Regions from separate parts of the Pseudomonas rustica genome, predicted to be linked through region 1. Evidence: predicted binding sites of a transcription regulator. Region 1 holds the regulator's gene; the other holds the start of a gene.
The links. Region 1 encodes sigma-54, which starts transcription at its own class of promoters, with help from an activator protein. Its sites were predicted from a motif close to ANTGGCATNNANNTTGCTNT; they were not measured.
Positions count from the first base shown of each region.

Region 2: the regulator sigma-54 is predicted to act here: its motif matches at 2,457-2,476, upstream of ACP3TY_RS01485 (pilin).

Region 1 covers NZ_CP188200.1:4,610,958-4,615,143, reverse strand. Annotated here, with positions in the region: gene ACP3TY_RS21135 (HPr family phosphocarrier protein) at 1-161, opposite strand, end outside; gene rapZ (RNase adapter RapZ) at 177-1,034, opposite strand; gene ptsN (PTS IIA-like nitrogen regulatory protein PtsN) at 1,037-1,501, opposite strand; gene hpf (ribosome hibernation-promoting factor, HPF/YfiA family) at 1,513-1,821, opposite strand; gene ACP3TY_RS21115 (RNA polymerase factor sigma-54) at 1,895-3,385, opposite strand; gene lptB (LPS export ABC transporter ATP-binding protein) at 3,572-4,186, opposite strand, start outside.
Region 2 covers NZ_CP188200.1:299,306-303,491, forward strand. Annotated here, with positions in the region: gene ACP3TY_RS01475 (type II secretion system F family protein) at 1-596, opposite strand, end outside; gene pilB (type IV-A pilus assembly ATPase PilB) at 599-2,296, opposite strand; gene ACP3TY_RS01485 (pilin) at 2,523-2,963, shown strand; gene ACP3TY_RS01490 (BON domain-containing protein) at 3,269-3,619, shown strand; gene ACP3TY_RS01495 (DUF2845 domain-containing protein) at 3,859-4,155, opposite strand; gene ACP3TY_RS01500 (DUF748 domain-containing protein) at 4,155-4,186, opposite strand, start outside.

The DNA of each region.
Region 1 (4,186 bases):
ATCATCATCGCCATGATGCTTTTGCCATCAACCGTGGTCTCCGGCGTGCGGCCCACTCTGATCGTGCAATCCGGATACTGCCCGGCCACGCCAACGAACTTGGCCGATGCGCGGGCATGCAGGCCCAGTTTGTTGATGATTTCGATTTCCAGAGCAGGCATCGCGGTGTGAATCCTTTAAGTGAGGTCGCGGTGGCGAACCTGGACGTTCTTCAGGGTTTTCTGCAGGGCTTGACCCAGACGTTCGGTCAGGTAGACGGAGCGGTGATGCCCGCCGGTGCAGCCAATGGCAATGGTGACGTAGGCGCGGTTGCTCGCTGCGAAACGCGGCAGCCATTTGTGCAGGTAGGTGAAGATGTCCTGAAACATTTCTTCGACGTCAGGTTGTGCCGCCAGATATTCGGCCACCGGCGCATCGAGCCCTGATTGCGCACGCAGTTCCGGCTTCCAGTACGGGTTGGGCAGGCAGCGCACATCAAAAACCAGATCGGCATCCACCGGCATACCGCGCTTGAAGCCGAATGACTCAACCAGATACGCCGTACCCGGCTCCGGCTGATTCAGCAGGCGCAGCTTGATGGTGTCGCGCAACTGGTACAGGTTCAGATTGGTGGTGTTGATCTTCAGATCAGCCAGGTCGGCGATCGGGCCGAGCAGGGCGGTTTCATCCTGAATCGCCTCGGCCAGCGAGCGGTTGGCATTGCTCAGAGGGTGGCGGCGGCGGGTTTCGGAAAAACGCTTGAGCAGGGTTTCTTCGTCAGCATCCAGATACAGAACATCGCACTGGATGTGCTTGGCGCGGGCATCTTCGAGCAGTTCCGGAAAACGCGTCAGATGGCTCGGCAAGTTGCGCGCATCGATCGACACGGCGACCAGCGGTTGCGCCAGTTCGGTGTGAATCAGCGCGCGTTCGGCCAGTTCCGGCAGTAAACCCGCCGGCAGGTTGTCGATGCAGTAATAACCGTTGTCCTCAAGGACATCCAGTGCGGTGCTTTTACCCGAGCCGGAACGGCCACTGACGATGATCAAACGCATGATTACTGCCCGTTTTGCTCGTCCAGTACGACCTGGTACAAGGCTTCGTTGCTCGGAGCGCTGCGCAACTTATCGCGCACATCCTTGCGATCCAGCATGCTGGCGATCTGGCGCAGCAATTCCAGGTGCGCATCGGTGGCGGCTTCCGGCACCAGCAGTACAAACAGCAGGTCAACCGGCGCGCCGTCGATAGCGTCGAAATCGATAGGGGCTTGAAGGTGCATCAACGCGCTGATTGGCGTTACACAACCTTTCAGGCGGCAATGGGGAATGGCGATGCCGTTGCCAAAACCGGTCGAACCGAGTTTTTCACGGGCAATCAGAGCCTCGAAGACATCTTGCATCTCCAGATCCGGCACTTCGCGGGCGATCAGGTTGGCAATTTGTTCGAGGGCTTTCTTTTTACTGCCGCCCGGCACGTTCACGAGGGAACGGCCGGGGGTCAGGATACTTTCAAGTCGGATCATGGAATGGGGGGTTATCGACCGGTTGCGCCCTGGAGGAGGCTCTGGGTCTTTTCCTTATGCTTTTTGAGTTGGCGATCCAGCTTGTCGGTCAGTGAGTCGATCGCAGCATACATATCAGTATCTTCTGCGTTGGCGACCACTTCGCTGCCGGGAATATGCAAGGTGGCTTCGATTTTCTGCTTCAGCTTTTCGACACACATCGTGACTTGCACGTTGGTGATCTTGTCGAAATGTCGCTCCAGTCGTTGGAGTTTTTCCTCGATGTAGGAACGCAGAGGTTGGGTCACTTCCAGTTGGTGTCCACTGATGTTGACTTGCATACAGCTTCTCCTTCGTTGCCAGTGCATAAAGCGGCAGGCCGGATAGCCTGCCACTGGAACGCTGTAACGTGGCTTACATCAACCGCTTGCGTTCGCTCGAAGGCGCGATCCCGAGGGATTCGCGGTACTTGGCGACGGTGCGGCGAGCCACCTGAATGCCTTGTGCCTCCAGTAAACCAGCGATCTTGCTGTCACTCAACGGCTTTTTCTGATTTTCCGCGGCAACCAGTTTTTTGATGATCGCTCGGATCGCCGTGGACGAGCATTCACCGCCTTCAGAGGTGCTGACGTGGCTGGAGAAAAAGTATTTCAGTTCATAAATACCGCGCGGGGTATGCATGAATTTCTGCGTGGTCACTCGGGAAATCGTTGATTCGTGCATGCCCACCGCTTCGGCGATGTCGTGCAGCACCAACGGCTTCATGGCTTCGTCGCCGTACTCCAGAAAACCGCGCTGATGCTCGACGATCTGGGTGGCAACTTTCATCAGGGTTTCGTTGCGGCTCTGCAGGCTCTTGATGAACCAGCGGGCTTCCTGCAACTGATTGCGCATGAAAGTGTTGTCGGCGCTGGTGTCGGCGCGACGCACAAAGCCGGCGTACTGCGCGTTGACGCGCAGGCGTGGCATCGATTCCTGATTCAGCTCGACCAGCCAGCGCTCGTTGTCCTTGCGCACGATGACGTCAGGGACGACATATTCGGCTTCGGTCGATTCGATCTGCGAGCCCGGACGCGGATTGAGGCTTTGTACCAGTTCGATGACCTGGCGCAGCTCGTCTTCCTTGAGCTTCATACGGCGCATCAACTGGCTGTAATCACGGCTGCCGAGCAAATCGATGTAATCGCTGACCAGACGTTTGGCTTCCGCCAGCCAAGGCGTCTTGGCCGACAGCTGACGCAATTGCAGCAGCAGGCATTCGCTGAGGTTGCGCGCGCCGATACCGGCCGGTTCAAATTGCTGGATGCGGTGCAGGACGGCTTCGATCTCGTCCAGTTCGATGTCCAGTTCCGGATCGAACGCCTCGAGAATTTCTTCGAGGGTTTCGTCCAGGTAGCCCTGATTGTTGATGCAATCGATCAGGGTCACGGCGATCAGGCGATCGGTGTCGGACATCGGTGCGAGGTTGAGTTGCCACAGCAAGTGGCTTTGCAGGCTTTCGCCGGCGGAGGTGCGGGTGGTGAAATCCCACTCGTCATCATCGCTGCTGGGCAGGCTGCTGGCGCTGGTCTGGTAAACGTCTTCCCAGGCAGTGTCGACCGGAAGCTCGTTGGGGATGCGTTCGTTCCATTCGCCGTCTTCGAGGTTATCGACGGTCGGTGCGGCTTCCTGATAGGAAGGTTCCTGGATCTCGGTGGGCTTCTGTTCGGCGTTGTCGGCCATGGGATCCGAGTTGTCGAAGTCGTCGCCTTCTTCCTGGCGTTCGAGCATCGGATTGGATTCCAGAGCCTCCTGGATTTCCTGTTGCAGATCCAGGGTCGACAATTGGAGCAGGCGGATGGCCTGTTGCAGCTGCGGTGTCATCGTCAGCTGCTGGCCCATTCTCAAGACTAGCGATGGTTTCATGGCAGGGGCTTAACACCTTATTCGCCGGCGCTATGCGCCATCCACTACAGGGCGCCGAAGCGCCAAACTTAAGCAAATTATATGCCTGAAACTGAAGTGTTTGCCTAGAGCGCTGTAACAATTAAGCGTATTAAATCCTGCTTGAATCGATACAGCACTCCGGCTGCGCACCGGGCACTGTGACGCTTACAGGCGGAACTCGTGACCCAGATACACTTCCTTGACCAGTTCGTTGGCCAGGATGGTTTCGGCGTCACCTTCGGCGATCAGTTGACCGTCGTTGACGATGTAAGCGGTTTCGCAGATATCCAGCGTCTCGCGGACGTTGTGGTCGGTGATCAGAACACCGATGCCCTTGGCCTTGAGGTGGTGGATGATCTGCTTGATGTCGCCGACCGAGATCGGGTCGACACCGGCGAACGGTTCGTCGAGCAGGATGAATTTTGGTGCGGTGGCCAGCGCGCGAGCGATTTCCACCCGGCGGCGTTCACCACCGGACAGGCTCATGCCGAGGTTGTCGCGGATGTGCGTGATGTGGAATTCCTGCAACAGGCTTTCCAGCTCTTTGCGGCGGCCGGCCTTGTCGAGTTCCTGACGGGTCTCGAGGATGGCCATGATGTTGTCGGCCACCGACAGTTTGCGGAAGATCGACGCTTCTTGCGGCAGATAGCCGATACCGGCCTTGGCACGACCGTGCATTGGCTGGTGGCTGACGTCCAGATCGTCGATCAGCACGCGGCCCTGATCGGCCTGTACCAAACCTACGATCATGTAGAAGCAGGTGGTTTTACCGGCACCGTT
Region 2 (4,186 bases), 2.0 Mb from region 1:
ACTGACTGAAATTGCGGCACCACTTTCACCAGCAGAATCCCGGTGACCACCGCAGCGACCAGCACCACGGCGGTCGGGTAGGTCATGGCTTTCTTGATCTTGGCTTTGAGCGCTTCGCTTTTTTCCTTATAGGTCGCGACGCGCTCCAGCAAGGTGTCGAGCGCACCGGACTGCTCGCCCGCGTCGACCAGGTTGCAATACAACTCGTCGAAATACTGCGGCTTTTTGCGCAGCGCGGCGGCGAAGCTGTTACCGGCAGCAACTTCCTGCTTCACCTCGTCGACCAGTTTGCGCATGGCCGGGTTATCGAAGCCTTCGCCAATGATGTCGAACGACTGCAACAGCGGCACGCCGGCCTTCATCATCGTTGCCATTTGCCGGGTGAACAGGGCGATGTCCTGCGCCTTGATGCGTTTGCCCAGACTCAGCCACGACACGGATTTTTTGCGCACCTTGCCCGGGTTGATCCCTTGTTTGCGCAGTTGCGCCTTGACCAGCGCCGGATTCTGCCCGCTCAACTCGCCGGTAACTTTGCTGCCTTTGCGATCCGTGCCTTCCCAGGCATAGATGCTGATTTTCGCTGCCTTGACCGCCATGTTCAGTCCTTGGTGACCCGATTGATTTCTTCAAGGCTGGTGATGCCTTGCATGGCCTTGTGCAGACCCGAGGTGCGCAGGTCATCGAAGCCGTCGCGGCGCATTTGACTATCGATTTCCAGCGAGTTGCCTTCGGCCATGATCAACCGTTGCAGCTCGGGAGTGTTTTTCACCACTTCATAAATCCCCACGCGGCCCTTGTACCCGCCGTTGCAATGATCGCAACCGACCGGCTCGTAGATCGTGAAATGACCGATGCGTTCCTCGGGGAAACCTTCCTTTATCAGGGTTTCACGGGGGATCTCGATGGGTTTCTTGCAGTGGCTGCACAATTTGCGCGCCAAGCGCTGGGCAATGATCAGGCTCACCGACGTGGCGATGTTGAAGCCGGGAATGCCCATGTTGTGCAGGCGCGTGAGGGTTTCCGCGGCGCTGTTGGTGTGCAGGGTCGAGAGCACCAGGTGGCCGGTCTGCGCAGCCTTGATCGCGATCTCGGCGGTCTCCAGATCGCGGATCTCACCGACCATGATCACGTCCGGATCCTGACGCAGAAACGAGCGCAATGCCTGAGCGAAGTCGAGGCCTTGGCGCGGATTGACGTTGACCTGATTGATGCCTTCCATGTTGATCTCCACCGGGTCTTCAGCGGTGGAAATATTGATGTCGACGGTGTTGAGAATATTCAGCCCGGTGTACAGCGACACGGTTTTCCCCGAACCGGTAGGGCCGGTGACCAGAATCATCCCCTGTGGCTGCTTGAGTGCGGCCATGTACAAGTCTTTTTGCGCCGGCTCATAGCCGAGCGCATCGATACCGATCTGTGCGCTGGACGGGTCGAGAATCCGGATCACCACTTTTTCGCCCCACAGGGTCGGCAGCGTGTTGACGCGGAAGTCGATCGACTTGCTCTTCGACAGGCGCATCTTGATCCGCCCGTCCTGCGGTTTGCGCCGCTCGGAGATGTCGAGGCTGGCCATGACTTTCAGGCGCGCGGCGATGCGCCCGGCCAACTGGATCGGTGGTTTCGCCACTTCACGCAGAATGCCGTCGGTGCGCACGCGCACGCGGTAGTTTTTTTCGTAGGGTTCGAAGTGCAGGTCGGAGGAGCCGCTTTTGATCGCGTCGAGCAGCATCTTGTGCACGAAACGCACGACCGGCGCATCGTCGGCATCCGGGCCCATGCTCTCCTGTTTACCATCGTCGATGGCCTCGACATCGAGGCCGTCGAGGTCGACGTCGGCCATTTCTTCGAGCCCCGAGGCATGGGTGTCGAAGAATTTTTCGATGGCATCGGTGAGCTTGTCGTCCTCCACCAGAATGGCTTCGGTGTTCAGCCCGGTGCTGAACTGAATGTCGTTGATCGCCTGATGATTGCTCGGGTCGGAAATGCCCACGAACAGTTTGTTGCCGCGCCGCCACAAGGGCAGGGCGTGGTGCTGGCGCACCAGTTTTTCGCTGACCAGGCCTTTGGGCTGGGTTTCCTTGTCCAGACAATTGAGGTCGAGGAACGCCATGCCGAAGTGTTCCGAAGCGATCTCGGCGACCTGCCAGCTCTTCACCAGTTTGTTCTGCACCAGGTAGCTGACCAGCGATAGCCGATTGCGCTGTGCCTGTTGCCAGGCTTGTTGGGCGCTTTTTTCCGTGAGCAGTTCGGCCTGCACCAATTGCTTGGCCAGACCGCTCAGAGCGATGTCATTCATGGGGATTCCGCACGCTTGCCGTTCATGACTTATAGCCTAGTCAACCGGCAGCGCCAAACATGCCGGGCGCAGGTGACAAAAAGTGTCAGATAGTGCGGTCAGAGGTTGTAGGAAACGGCGTCGCGACCGCTGTGCGCCCAGCGTGCGGGGTCTGGCGGGCGTTGGCATGGGCTATGCTGCGTCCCTTGCAGATCATGAGATTTCGACTCATGCATGGAGCGTGTCTATGAAAAAACAACAAGGTTTTACGCTGATCGAACTGCTGATCGTAGTGGCGATCATCGGGATTCTGGCGACCATTGCCCTGCCGCAGTACACCAAGTATCAAGCGCGGGCGAAGGTCACGGCGGGTCTGGCGGAAATCAGCGCGCTGAAGATTCCGTTTGAAGACACGATTAACCAGGGGACTGACCCTAGCCTGACGAACGTCACCGGTAGCGCCACTTTCACCACCACCAACTGCGGCACGGTAGCGGCGTCGGGTACTGCGTCTTCCGGGGCAGGCAGCATCGTTTGCACACTCGCTAACGCACCGGCTCCGGTACTGGGCAAAACGATCACGCTGACTCGCTCTTCCGGGACTGGCTCGGCAGCGGGCGTCTGGAGTTGCGCATCGACGGTCAACGCCGACTACGCGCCTAAAGGCTGCCCAGGTAGCGGTACTTAATAGAGATCCTACATTGACCTTCGACTGAAACATGCCCCGTTTACGGGGCATTTTCTTTGGCCGGGGCTAAATAAAAGCTTCAATAATTTCAGCGTCTTAGGAACTTTCCAAAAAACCGCAACTTGCATGCGATTAATCTGCAAGTCATGCAAATTGCATGAATCCGGAAATTTACGTTTTTACTAAGCTATTGATTTGTAATGGTTTTATGTCGTCGAAAAAGTTGGCACAGCGTTCGCAATGTATATGGCAACCCTGCTGACAAGACACGCAGCAGACTTTCCAGAAAAACAGGAGTTACTCGTATGAAGAAGTTCGCTATCACTGCCGCTGCTGCTACCGCGCTGACCCTGACCATGGCTTCCGGCGCATTCGCCCAAACCACTCAGACTGCTCCAATGACTTTGGCTGCTGGTGAAGTTACCCAAGCTAAAGAAGCTACTTCCGATACCTGGATCACCACCAAAGTCAAAAGCGACCTGGTTACCGAAAAAGGCATTCCAGGCACCGACATCAAAGTAGAAACCAACAAAGGCGTCGTTTCGCTGTCGTCGACTGTAGCTGTGACTGAATCGCAGAAAGCTACCGCCGTTGCGATCACCAAGAAAATCAAAGGCGTCAAAGCGGTCTCCGCTGACGGCCTGAAAGCCGAGTAAGGCTAAGGCTTCTCGCCTGAACCGGGAGAAGACGCGACAGGCGGGCCGAGCAATACGTCTGCCGCACCTTTAGAGTTCATGCGAACGGCCACACGGATGTGGTCATTACGGGCCCCGGCACTTGTGTCGGGGCCCGTTCTATTTCAGGCGCAAAAAAAAGATCGCAGCCTTCGGCAGCTCCTACAGGGAAATGCATTCCAAAGTAGGAGCTGCCGAAGGCTGCGATCTTTTGATGTGTTTTAGTTACCGCGTTTGCTGGTGATCTGCCGCAGGCGATTGCCTTCAAAGCGCAGGTATTGGTACATGCCGTTGTTCGGCCCGTACGTCCATTCCTCGACCTGAAACTCTTCACGCCGATTGGCGCTGCGCTTGTAACCCAGCGGATCGCGACCAACCGGTTCGCCGCACTTCTGCAGCACTTCGCTGGCGCGGTCGCCGAGGCTGACCAGTTGACTGCCGCAGCGCAACGTATCCGACGCCCAGACGTGGCTGGCAGCCAGCGTCAGGGCGATCGCCGCCAGCCACTTGCCTGTCATTACTCGGCGTCCAGATGCAACGGTGTGATCA